Granulosicoccus antarcticus IMCC3135: one gene and its partner. The protein of the gene in region 1 interacts with the protein of each later gene in a pairwise test. Links are inferred from orthologs where the notes say so. Each region holds a gene or a part of one and is shown in the gene's direction. Other genes may lie near its edges.

Region 1 (7,780 bases):
CCTTGCCATCCACCATCGACGAAGAACAGTTCTCCGGGAAACCAGTACAGCAGCATCATGGCAACCAGAGTCGAGAAGAAAAGCAGACTCAGTACCAGATGAATGCCAAAGGCACGAGCCCTTGTCGGGTGTGTGATCAATCGGCTCAGGGCGCCTGGCATGTTGTCAGGCTTCGTGAGAGTGTTGCTAGCTTGGTCCACGAACCTCAGTACTCCATGTCAATCTAAACTCTGACGTGAAGCAGTAATCGTGCCATGTGCGAGGTGGTGACGGAATGATCTGTTTCAGTCTCCCGAGGCTGAAACAGAACTCGTTCAGGCCAGAAGCAGGCCGGATTTGATGCCCAGAGTAGCTTCGATGCGACTCAGAAGTTCGCGTTCTGGAGCTGAGACGCGTTCACCGCCAAACCCCAGTATGCTGCCTTCCTTGGCCGCTTCAGCTACTGAACGTGCGACGTTGATTGTCCACTCTTTGTAGACTTTTGCATCGGCTTCACTGCAACGCTCCTCAACCAGTCTTGCGGCTGTACGGCAATCATTCACCGCCATGTTCTGCAGATCTTCACGGTTATGAACATTGGCGGACTTGACGTGTGCCTGAGCCCGCTCACGATAATCGGCCGCTTTCTCTTTAGCCTCCTCCCAGTTTGCAGCTTTGGTGATCAGCTCGCTGATCAGTTCGCTCTCCGGATGGTCGTATTTGGCTTGTGCCGAAGCCCGCATGGTGGCACTCATTTCCTTGATTGTGCCAATGATGCCGCTGGGGGCTGCATTGCTCATGGCAGCTCCAATCAGTCCGGGCATGGCACTGAGCAGAAACCATTCGTCGTCGGTGAAACTGTCTTTGATGGACATGATTGAAAAATTCCGTGTTCTGGCTATTGGGCGTGTAGTAGCAAAAATTCCAGCAGGGCCTTCTGTGCGTGGAGTCGATTGCCGGCCTCTTCCCAGACGACACTCTGAGAGCCGTCAATGACCTCCGCTGACACTTCTTCGCCGCGATGTGCTGGCAGACAATGCATGAACAAAGCGTCCTCATTGGCCAGAGCCATCATCTCGGTGTTGATCTCATAGCCTTCAAAAGCCACCAGGCGGGCCTTCTGTTCCTCTTCTTGTCCCATGCTGGCCCAGACATCAGTGACGATCAGATCAGCACCGGTGCAGGCTTCTGCAGGCGTTGCTGCACGACTGGCATGGTTGCCGGCGTTTGCCAGTATCTGTGCATCCGGCTCGTAGCCATCAGGGCAGGCAAAGCACAGGTGGAAGCCGAGCAGGCGAGCTGTGTTCAGATAGGAATTGCACATGTTGTTGCCATCACCAATCCACGCCACGCGCTTGCCGCTGATATCACCACGGTGATCCAGATAGGTTTGCATGTCGGCCAGTAGCTGGCAGGGGTGTAGCAGATCAGTCAGGGCATTGATAACAGGCACTGTTGCATTTTCACTGAAACGCTCCAGTGACTCGTGCGAAAAGGTGCGTACCGAGATGGCATCGACCATCTGCGACAGTACTCGCGCCGTATCAGCCTGGGGTTCGCCGCGTCCCAGTTGTGTGTTGTCCGGTGACAGGTAGATCGCATGGCCACCCAGCTGCGTCATGCCGGCTTCGAAGGATACGCGTGTGCGGGTAGAGGATTTTTCGAAAATCATGCCCAGCACGCGCTGTGGGAGGGTCACTTCACAGCTGTGAGATTCCCATTGTTTTCGCAGTTCGCTGCCACGCTGGATGATGGCGCGGAATTCGTCTGCCGTGAGATCGTTCTCGGATAGAAAATGTCGCATTTTTTTGGAAACAGTTCAGGCGTTGGAGCCAGCAGAACTGCTTGCTGGAAGGTCGGCGTGCTGCAGGAAGTCGATGATCAGATCGCAAATGCGACGTACGATTTCATCGGCCTCTTCGTTGGTGATGATGAACGGCGGTAGCAGGCGTATGACATTGCCAGCGGTGACATTGAACAGGATGCCGGCATCCAGGCCATTTCTGACCAGTTCGGGGCAGGGTACATCGAGCTCGACACCCAGCATGAGGCCCTGGCCTCTGATCGCACGAACGCCTGGTTGATTATGCAGAGCGCTGTGGAAACCGTCGAGCATGCGCTTGCCCAGTTCATCCGCACGGTTTATCAGATCAAGGCGCTCCATTTCCTGGATAACGGTGAGACCGACTCGGCAGGCAAGCGGATTGCCGCCAAAGGTTGTGCCATGAGTGCCGGGCTGAATCAATTCTGCAGCAGCGCCACGAGCCAGGCAGGCACCGATCGGCATGCCGTTCCCCAGCGCCTTGGCCACGGACATGATGTCCGGTTGTATGCCTTCGTGTTGATGGGCAAACCAGGTGCCGGTGCGGCCCATTCCCGATTGGATTTCGTCGCAAATGAGTAGCCAGTCGTGCTGATCGCACAGTGCGCGCAGTGCCTTGAGATAGCCTTCGTCGGGAATGTTGACGCCCCCTTCGCCCTGAATGGGCTCGACCATGATGGCGACGACGTCATCGCGTTTGCTGGCGACGACCTCAATGGCTGCCACATCGTTGAAAGGCACGATTTCGAAGCCCTCCAGCATCGGGCCGAAGCCTGCCTTGATTTTCTGATTGCCGGTCGCCGAGATAGTCGCCAGGGTGCGGCCATGAAAGGCGGTATCCATGACGATTATGGTGGGTGTTGCAATGCCTTTGGCATGGCCATGCAAGCGTGCGATCTTGATGGCAGCCTCGTTGGCCTCTGCACCTGAATTGCAGAAGAAAGCCTTGTCCATGCCAGATACACGGCACAGTTGTTCGCCAAGCTCTTCCTGCTGGGGAATGTTGTAGACATTGCTGACGTGCATGAGCTCACGAGCCTGGCTGGCAATAGCTTCGGCGATGACAGGGTTAGCGTGTCCCAGAGAACAGACGGCGATGCCGCTCAGTGCGTCCAGATACTCGCGACCTTTGTCATCCCACAGGCGAGCGCCTTCGCCGCGGAGCATGGAAACGGGCAAACGACCGTAGGCGGCCATCAATGAAGCCATCGTAGTAAGGCCTTAAGGGTTGAATAACAGGCGCCTGATACTATTACAGTTGCGCGGACTCGCCAAGCCATCGTTTCAGGGATTGCCTCTGGACAATGACTTGAGCGCAGCTCGTGTAGTCCCTCTCAAAGGCCGGCAGGTTACGGCTGAGAGCAGGGTGACATGCAGATTCTACCATCACGCTCCCCCAAGCTTGCCAAGGCGGAAACTACGGTGAGACCATACGTCGGTAATTCCATCAGTACTGGTATACGGTAATGCCGATGCACAGCGGTCGGTAGCCGGTCTTTTACGGGGCTGGCAAAGAGCCGTTTCCATGATTACCGCCGCCGGTTCGCTGGCGTCGGTTGTTTCGTACAACATTCAAGGAGTTTTACATGTCTTTCACATTCCCAGATCTGCCTTATGACTTCACGGCTCTTGAGCCACATGTGGATGCTCAGACCATGGAGATCCATTACGACCGGCATCACCGCACCTATTTCAACAACTTTACAGGTGCTGTGAACGACACTCCATTGGCTGACAAGTCACTGGAAGAAGTAATGGCTCAGGTTGACTCAAGCACTTCTCCGGCGATTCGTAACAACGGTGGTGGTTACTACAACCACATTTTGTACTGGAACTCCATGTGCAACGGTGGCAGCGCTCCCAGCAGTGAGCTGGCGACAGCTATTGATTCCACATTCGGTTCCATGGCTGAGCTCAAGACTGGCCTGAAGCAGGCTGGTATCACACGCTTTGGTTCTGGTTTTGCCTGGCTGATCGTCAAGAACGGCAAGCTGGAAATCACCTCAACGCCTAACCAGGACAACCCACTGATGTCGGTTGCCGATAGCCAGGGCACTCCGATCCTTGCACTGGATGTCTGGGAGCACGCTTATTACCTGAAGTATCAGAACAAGCGTCCTGACTACATCGATGGTTGGTTGGAAGTAGTTGATTGGGCCAAGACTTCAGAGCGATTCGCTGCCGCATCTGCGAGCTGATCCACGCTTTTTGAGTCAGACCCCCGGCCCCGGGATGTACTGGGGCCGGGGTAGGGCGTTACGTTGCCGGACGGTGTGAATGTTCCGTCCGGCGCGACGCCTCTTGCAGTTTTGCTGGTAACTCCCCAGATTATCCGTCTGCCGAGTGTGCGCACCCATCACTGGGAGTACACTGCCGGCCACTATCTTGATTTTTGACCGTGAGCAAGCAGCATCATGAGTGACCAAGCATCCGACGTCCGTACCCGTATCGAACAGCAAATTTCCGAAAATTCGATAATTCTCTACATGAAAGGCACGCCTCAGTTGCCCATGTGCGGTTTTTCCATGCGCACAGTAGAAGCATTGAAGCAATGCGAACAGGAATTTGCTTTCGTCAATATCATTGCAGACCCTGCGATTCGCGAGACTCTGCCGCAGGTTTCTGACTGGCCAACATTTCCACAGCTGTATATCGAAGGGGAGCTGGTCGGTGGCTGCGATATCGTCATGGAACTGGCCGAAAGCGGCGATTTGAAGAAAATGATCGACAAGGCTGCAGCTCAATCAGCCTGAATTTGACTGAATTAACGGTCAGTCGTGGTCAATCTTGCCGCGGCTGGCTTTCAGTCTTGAGTGTTTTGTCTTGTTGTCCAGTCGCCGTGACACCGAGTTTCGGGTCGGGCGGGTAGGGCGGCGTTTGATCGGGACGTGTACCCCCTCCCTGATCAGTTCGGCAAGTCGTTGCAGAGCATCCGCGTGATTCTGGTCCTGACGACGATGCTGCTGTGCCTTGATCACGATCACGCCATCCTTGGTCAGGCGCTTGTCCTTGATTTGTAACAGTTTTTGCCGGATATGTTCGGGCAGGCTGGATGCATTGACGTCAAAGCGCAGGTGCACAGCCGATGAAACCTTGTTGACGTTCTGGCCGCCAGCACCCTGAGAACGGATAGCCTGCCACTCGATTTCCTCGATGGGAATGGACAGGTTGTCGTTGATCTTCAGCATGATGGCGGCACACGCTCAGCGAGGTACGTAGGAGCCGTCTGCAATAGGCGCTTCAGTACCAGCATTCAGCTCTTCCCAGCGGTTGATCACGGAGCAGAACAGATCGGCTGTCTTGCGGGTGTCGTAGATAGCCGAATGGGCTTCTGCGGTGTCCCATTCCATGCCTGCTGCGACAGCTGAGCGCGCCAACACAGTCTGACCGTAGGCCAGTCCGCAAAACGAGACGGTGTCAAAGCAGCTGAACGGGTGGAACGGGTTCTTCTTGATACCGCAACGATCGGCAGCTGCATTGACAAACTTGAGGTCGAAGAAGGCATTGTGGCCGACCAGGATGGCACGTGTGCAATTGGCAGCAGCGACGGCTTCTCGCACCGGCGTGAAGATATGAGACAGCGCTTCGCGCTCTTCTCTGGCAGCCCGTAGTGGGTGGTAGGGGTCTATTCCATTGACTTCCAGCGACTTGGGTTCGATGTTGCTGCCATCAAAAGGCACAACGTGTGTGGTGTAGCTCTTGACGGGCTTCAGCTGACCATTTTCATCAATTCCCAGCAAAACGGCGGCAATTTCCAGCAAGGCATCATTGCGCTCGTTGAATCCGCCGGTTTCAACATCGACGACAACGGGCAGGTAGCCTCTGAAACGATCACTGAGGGAATAGGCTTGTCCGGGTTGGTACATATACGCTAAGCGCTCCTGAGCGGTGCGAGGGGATGGCAATGGAAAGGTTATCTAAGCGAAGAATGATACACGCAGGTGTAGGTGATACCATCGAACCTTTCCGGAATGCGCGACGTTTTTGCACTGTGCGTGAACTGATACAGCAGTATTTCAACATAGCTTTCCTTATGGGCAAGCCACAGGACCTGCCGAAGGGCCGTGGTCAGCTGAAGATTGGCATCGCTTTGGCCGTGGTCAGCTACGTAATGGCCCTGGCCGTGCCTTTTGGTGTTGAGCGTGCTTTCCTGCAGTCGCTGATCGACATCGGATGCACCGGGCTTGTCATATGGCTTGCCCTGTCAATTGTGGGGCATCCGGGGCGGTTCGAACAAGCCTTTGGTGGGCTTTCCGGAGCCTCTCTGTTCATAAATATGGCAGCTGTGCCGCTATTTGCTCTGAGGCCGGCTTCGCTGGAGCCGGGCGGTGGGGCCGTTGGAACGCTGGCAGATTTCGTATTGCTGGTTTGGGGGCTGTCATTGATGGCACATGTCATCCGTCACACTTTTGAGGTTCGTATGTTCGTCAGTGTTGTCATGTCGCTAGCGTATTTCATTGTGCTGTCGACAGTTATAGGAAGCATCTGGCCAGAGTCACTGGTAAATGTTGAGCCTGACGAAGTGTCGCTTCAGGGCGCAGCACCGACTACATCGCTTGGGGGGCAGGGAGGAACACAATGGATCATTACTGCGTGAGTATGTCCGGCTCGACTGGCGAGAATGCTATGATTCTGTTCCTTCCTGTCATATCAGTAAGCTGCAAAACATCCTGTGTCAGCCTCCGTTCGACAAAGTGCTGTATTAGCTGCACGTCTGGCCCGTCGTGCCATCGCCTGCAATGAGCCGAGAACACGAAAAGCGGTTGCGGGCGATAACATGGTAAAGCCTACCGATGGAGGCTCAGGTGACGGTAAAGTGACGCCGCCTGTGTCCATCAGGCCGCTGGATATTCTGGTGCCCGCCGAGATTGATCGCTACACCATTGGCCGCCGTATTGGCAGTGGCACCTGCGGTGTTGTTCATCAGGCTCTGGATAATCTTCTGGGCCGTGAAGTAGCGGTCAAGCTGTCGCCCATTGGCGAAGCCCATGTTTCCTCGGGCAAGGTGCCTGGTGCGCAGCGGGCTTATCAAACAGAGATCATAGCCGCCGGACGTTTGACACACCCCAATATCGTGACGGTTTATGACGCCGGACAGTACGAGGAGTTGAACTACCTTGTCATGGAGGTGGTGGAAGGCAAGTCGCTGAAGGAATATGGCAAGGGCAAGACATTGTTGCCTGTGCACGAGGCGCTGAGAGTTATCGCTGAATGCTGTGCCGCCCTGGATTATTCGCACAAGCAAGGTATCTTGCATCGCGACATCAAGCCGGCCAATATCATGCTGGCTAACAATGGCGTGGTGAAGCTGCTGGACTTTGGTATTGCGGTTGGGCTGAAGGAAGATGGCGAACTGAAACGCAAAGGACCGACACTGGGAACACCCAATTACATGTCACCAGAGCAGATTCTGGGGCAGGAGCTGGGGCCGGAAAGTGATTTTTACTCGCTTTCCACGGTGCTGTTTGAGTTGTTGACCGGTCGCCAGCTTTTCAAGGCAAGCAAGGTCAAGGACCTGTTTCGCCTGGTTGTGCATCGAACTGCGCCGCAACTACGGCAAATACGCCCTGACTTGCCTGCTGAGTTATCCGAAGTGCTGGCAAAATCTCTGCAGAAAAAGCCGGAGGCACGTTACCAGACGGGGCAGGAACTGGCGCATGCATTACAGCCTTTCATCGAGAAATTCGGTTTGGCGACGCGTCGCCCGGCCGCCTGGAAGAAGTTGGTCAGTCGCTTGAAACGACAGTCGTTCTTTCTGTCTTTCTCTGACGGGGAGATCAGTCAGCTTCTGAGCAAGGTGCGCGTACGTAGTTTCAAAAGGGGCGACACACTGGTGGCTGCCGGTAACTCACAGCGCTGCCTGCTCATCCTGACCGATGGTATTGCACAAGTCCGTTATCACAACAAGTTCGTACGGGTATTGGCCGACGGTGCCTGTTTTGGAGAAGCACGATTTATCAACGGTATATCGGAGTCCCA
Region 2 (5,183 bases), 500 kb from region 1 along the record:
ATTTCATCATGTTGATCTGACCAATGAAAGTCGTCGCGAATGGAATAACTGGCTACGTGGCAAGACCAGCGAGGAACTGGCGACGGCTGCCGTTCTGGCGAGTAGCTGGGGTATGCATGATCGGGCAATCTATGCGGCCGGCTTGAGTGACAGCCCGCGAGCCATTGCACTGCGCTTTCCGGTGCTCTATCGCAGTGATGTTGCCAGGGCATCAATGGAACACAGTATCGAACCTGCCTGGATATTCGGTGTAATGCGTCGTGAGAGTGCCTACATCCGGGATGTACGTTCCGGTGCTGGTGCGGTGGGGCTGATGCAGCTGATGCCGGCAACGGCCAAATATGTGGCCGGCCTGCAAGGCAAGAGAAACTGGAAAGGCGATTTGACTGACTCCGCTACCAATATCGGATTTGGTACCTACTATCTGCGACATGTGATGAACAAGTTCAATGATCATCAGGTGCTGGCGACCGCCAGTTACAACGCCGGACCCAGTCGAGTTGATCAGTGGTTACGGGACAGCAGTATCGAGGCGGATATCTGGATAGACACGATTCCGTTTACCGAAACAAGGCGCTATGTGCGTGCAGTGCTGGCCTACGCTGCCATCTATGATTACCACCTGAGGGGGACGGCCCAGCGCCTGAGTGAAAAGCTACGCCCCATACCGGCAGCTGCATCCGGGGTCTGATCCAGAGTCGTGTAGTAGATGCCGTGGTACAAAGATCTTTTCAGGGGCCGTCGGGTAGTTGATCCTCCGGTCACGGAGCAGCTTTGGCAACAGATAGTGGCGCGCAGTCCGGCAGTGCTCCATCTGGACCGAGATGCGCTGGCAAGGCTGAAGCTGGCCGCCGAGCGTTTTTTGCAGACCAAATCATTTGAGGCGGCACGGGGCATGGTGCTGGATGATGGCATACGTTTGCAGATTGCCTTGCATGCCTGTCTGCTGACGCTTGATCTGCCGCATCTGGATTACCGGGCGTTGCATTCGATTATCGTGTACCCGGATGCCTTTCTCTCGCCGCATCGGCATATTGATCAGGCTGGTGTCGTTCATGCTGGTGGGCGAACTCTGGCCGGTGAGGCCTGGTTGAACGGCCCTGTGGTTCTGGCGTGGTCAGATGTGCTGCAACCACGGCCCGGCGGTAATGTCATCCTGCACGAATTCGCACATAAACTTGATGGCGTGAATGGCGTTGTCAATGGCTTTCCGCCGATGCCGCCGAACTTGTCGTCACGGCAATGGTCTCTAGATCTTCAGAGTGCCTTCGATACCTTGAACTGGCAACTTGACAGGGGATTGCCTGCGGCCATTGATGCCTATGCCGCGACAAGTCCTGCGGAATTCTTTGCAGTCTGTAGTGAGTACTTCTTTGAGGCTCCTGGCCAGCTTCATGCTGTATTTCCTGAAGTGTACGAGCAGCTGGAGCAATTCTTCGGGCAACGTACTCTACGGCATCACTCCGCCGGTAGTGCGCCGGCATGGCGGCTGCATTCATGAAATGATGAGTCGACAAGAAAAACCGAAGGTGATGCTAATGTCTGTGTCTTATTGTATTTGGCAAAAATGATGACGATTGTAACTTCGGCGGGTTCACCGTTATCGAGTCGACAGCACACAGGAAATACTCGACCTGCCTGGGTTGTCTGCCTTGTTTTTCTGCTTTGCCAGCTGTGGTCCCCAGTCGTGTTCTCCCAGGCTGTCGAAGCGCCACCACCGGTGTTAGCCGCAGCAGAGGAGGCCCCCAGTATTGATTCACCTCTGGTGGCTTCACCGGAAGCAATTAGTAGCCTTGAGACCATCCAGGCACTGATTCAGGCGAACCTTGATGCCCAGCAGGAACTTCGCAATGAGTTCAAGAGTGCTGATGCCTCCTCGCTGAGTGGTGTCCAGCAACAGCTGGATGAGCTGACAGCTGATTTGAAGCAGTTACGCAAATCATTAGAGCAATCAGCCATCGGTTCTGTGGACACCTCTGTGTTCAACGAAGAGGAAGCCGGATTTGACTGGCAAGTAGAGTTGTCGCAAATTCTCATGCCCATCGTCGACAATCTCAAGGCACTGACCGAAAAGCCTCGCCGGATCAGTAGTTTGCTGACCTCGGTTGAACGCTTGTCAAAGCAGCGAGAGGCAATCGTGATGGCCATGGAGAATATTGATGCAGAGCTTGAGGCAATTGGGCAGCCCGATTTGCAGGCATCACTTGGCTCGATCAGAAAATCATGGAAGCGTCGACTATCGGATAACGATCAGAAAACCAAGCTTGCCAAGCTACAACTTAACGAGCTGCAAAATTCGGATACGAAATGGTGGAATAGTGCGAAGAGTGGCCTGCTTGAGTTCATCAAGGGACGCGGGCTGACACTGTTTCTGGCATTCTGTTTTGCCGTCGTTGTCTGGCATGGACTCAGAGGCCTGTTCAACCTGATCCTGACCAAGCGCGCCTTTGCCGACCACCCGGATTTCAGGACTCGCAAACGCCTGGCTCAATATGTGTTTCGTGCCGTCTCCTTCATGATTGTGCTAGTGGTGGTGGTGGCAGTGTTCTACGTGCGTGGCGACATGCTGCTGTTGGGACTTGCCATCATTGCCGTGGTGGGGCTGGCTCTTGGCCTGCGTCAGGCTGTTCCGCGTTTCTATCATGAGGCGCGATTACTGCTGGATCTGGGCAGTATCAGAGAGAATGAGCGCGTCATGTACAACGGTCTGCCCTGGCAGGTCGTATCGCTCAATGTGCATTCGGTGCTGCGTAACCCAGAACTTACCGGCGTCGTAAGGCTACCGCTCAAACAGATGGGGGAGCTGGTATCACGACCCGCAGGCAAGGAGCCATGGTTTCCTGCCAGCAAGAACGACTATCTCCTGCTTGATAACGGCTTGTTTCGACAGGTCGTGCGTTTGACGCCCGAGGTGATTGAATTGCAAAGTGGCGGCGGTAGCATCACCTCCGTACCCTCGAATGAGTTCTATCGCTGGACCTTTGAAAACCTGTCCCGAGGGGAGACTTATGCCATACCTGCAGTATTTGGTATCGACTATCAATTGCAGGACATCAGCCTGAGCACGGTTGCCCCGCGTTTACGAGAGGCTATCGAATACGCCATTATGCACAGTGACTACAAGCAGTCGCTCAAACAGGTTCAGGTCGAGTTCAAGGCGGCGGGTGCCTCGTCACTGGATTTCTGGATTTACGTGACTATGCAGAGCTCTGCCGTCACCGGCTTGTTCAAGATAGAGCGGATGATTCAGCAGGCGTGTGTGAAGGTGTGTACCGAGGAAAACTGGGGTATCCCGTTCCCGCATATGACTGTTCAGCAGTTGCCCGCGAGTGCTCCTCCTGCTCCACCTCCACCTGCCATCTGATAATGGCTGTCTGAGGCCTGGAATCTGGTTGCATGTTTGAGGGTCAGGTAATTTTCGGCAATCATCATGAGCAGGCTTTGCATACCCTATCGCTCATGCACCGCTGATTGAAGTCAGGCGTTATCATGGGCAGATAAAATGAGGAATCTGTCGAATGAAAGTAGCAACCGTAATCAATGACATTCTGGTGGAGGCTCTAGCACCTACCGTGCTGGACGTTATCAACGAAAGCCATATGCACAATGTGCCTGCCGGCTCTGAAAGTCACTTCAAGCTGGTGGTTGTGAGTAATGAGTTTGATGGCAAGAATCTGATCGGTCGTCATCGCACCATCAATAAACTGTTGGCAGAGCAGTTGAAGAATGATATCCATGCACTGTCCATGCATACCTATACCTCTGCAGAATGGAGCGAGCGGGGCGGAGATGTCCCTGAGTCACCTCCCTGCATGGGCGGCAAGGCACATGAAGCTGATAGTGACTGATACATGCTGGTGTCGTTCTTTAGGGATTATTTCACGATCCCTTAGTCCGGGTTATCTCTTGGCATCCCCTGAAGACTTGCGAAACACAATGGTTGGACTACTAGCCACGCAGGACTTCAAGGGCGCAGTTCGATGAAATCAGTCATCGAGCCTGCAGGTTCAAGCCGCTGCAGGGACTGCTGCAGGACGCCTAGAAAAACATGAAAGAAAGCAGCGGTGGGATTATTTTCCACTGATTGCAGATCGCCGAATTCCTGTGCCAGAAACCGATAGAGATTCAATCGCTGCAGAGGGGAAAAGCTGGCTGCCTGATGACCTGCGTGACGCAGGCAGTACCAGTCGACAATCAGATCCATTATCGAGCAATCCTGAAATACGTCGATGTCCAGCGAGTGGGCGATACTTAAGGATTTGAGCTCGGCGGCGTACTGGGTATCGATAGCTGGAATGCCGTCATGTTGAGCGCCGAGTTGTCGGGCGCCGTTGCGTCGGGCGCCGCGGCGTTGGGCGATCAGAAAGCTCGCCAGATCAGCCACGTTCCGGCCCTCCAGTTCGCCGGCAATGTCTGTCGGCCATTCTTTAGGTAGATAGCTTTGCGCGACACGCGAATACATCCTTTTGTACAGAAAATCACCGTAGTTCAATGCATCCAGCGCACGATCCTGTGAACGCTTCAAGGCATCGTTTTCAGCTCGGTAACAACCCAGCAGCCACGGATCGAGGGCGAGTGAATTGAGCGAAATGGTCTCGACTCTGCATCGCTCAGCTGTGGCGTGAAGGCTCTTGTAGGCCGGTGGGAAAGCCGCCAGGGAAGGCACTGCAATATCGGTAAACTGTTGATTGCCGATATTGCAGGTCGATTTACCATTGATATGCAGATGACCACCCAGGTGCAATCTGAGCCCCACCTCCAGTAAAGTCTCGGCGACTTGCTTGTCTGGGCGTCGACGCAAGGTTTCTGTCTGGCCGAAGAGTCTGCTTTCGCTCAGACTCCAATCATCAAAAGCATCCATGGCCGGATAGTGGGAGAAACTCAGCAGGGCTTTGCCGAGTTGGCGCGCACGTTTGCTGACATCGCTGATCCAGGTAATCAAATGTGGCTTGCAACGCAGGACTGCATTCCAGCCGGCATCACTGCTGTCGAAAAAGGCTTTTTTTCGAGTGATTTCCCGTTGTCCATTACGGGGCTCGAAAACATTGGCATCGATCATCAACAGCCACAGGCCTGGTTCGGGTTCGACCAGATAGGAGGCATCTATCAGTGAGCGGACTGTTCCACCGTCGGCAGAATGAGCCTCGTAGCGTCGCGAGGCGAAGCTGTCATCGAGTCCGAAA

What was found. The genes of interacting proteins can lie anywhere in the genome.
Region 2: the proteins of grxD (region 1) and IMCC3135_RS29235 interact in binary tests that used the Escherichia coli proteins (3 or more experiments, as listed by UniProt). The link is inferred for Granulosicoccus antarcticus IMCC3135 from one-to-one orthologs.

Annotation. Positions count from the first base shown.
Region 1 is NZ_CP018632.1:7,248,763-7,256,542, reverse strand. Bases 2,913-5,884 are described here. They hold grxD (Grx4 family monothiol glutaredoxin), read left to right. Parts: upstream 2,913-4,215; coding sequence 4,216-4,554; downstream 4,555-5,884. Other genes in these bases: IMCC3135_RS31440 (hypothetical protein), read left to right, coding at 5,835-5,884; rnt (ribonuclease T), read right to left, coding at 5,005-5,667; arfB (alternative ribosome rescue aminoacyl-tRNA hydrolase ArfB), read right to left, coding at 4,573-4,989; IMCC3135_RS31460 (superoxide dismutase), read left to right, coding at 3,388-3,999; IMCC3135_RS31465 (aspartate aminotransferase family protein), read right to left, coding at 2,913-3,010. In the rest of the region: IMCC3135_RS31480 (hypothetical protein), read right to left, coding at 1-200; IMCC3135_RS31475 (hypothetical protein), read right to left, coding at 315-854; argF (ornithine carbamoyltransferase), read right to left, coding at 878-1,783; more of IMCC3135_RS31465, read right to left, coding at 1,799-2,912; more of IMCC3135_RS31440, read left to right, coding at 5,885-6,398; IMCC3135_RS31435 (serine/threonine-protein kinase), read left to right, coding at 6,474-7,780. UniProt on the Escherichia coli protein: Monothiol glutaredoxin involved in the biogenesis of iron-sulfur clusters.
Region 2 is NZ_CP018632.1:6,754,515-6,759,697, reverse strand. The notes cover bases 2,405-5,183. They hold IMCC3135_RS29235 (BolA family protein), read left to right. Parts: upstream 2,405-3,518; coding sequence 3,519-3,848; downstream 3,849-5,183. Other genes in these bases: IMCC3135_RS29230 (metallophosphoesterase family protein), read right to left, coding at 3,965-5,183; IMCC3135_RS29240 (mechanosensitive ion channel domain-containing protein), read left to right, coding at 2,405-3,364. In the rest of the region: IMCC3135_RS29250 (transglycosylase SLT domain-containing protein), read left to right, coding at 1-691; IMCC3135_RS29245 (M90 family metallopeptidase), read left to right, coding at 710-1,501; more of IMCC3135_RS29240, read left to right, coding at 1,688-2,404. UniProt on the Escherichia coli protein: Transcriptional regulator that plays an important role in general stress response. Has many effects on cell morphology, cell growth and cell division. Acts by regulating the transcription of many genes, including dacA (PBP-5), dacC (PBP-6), ampC and mreB.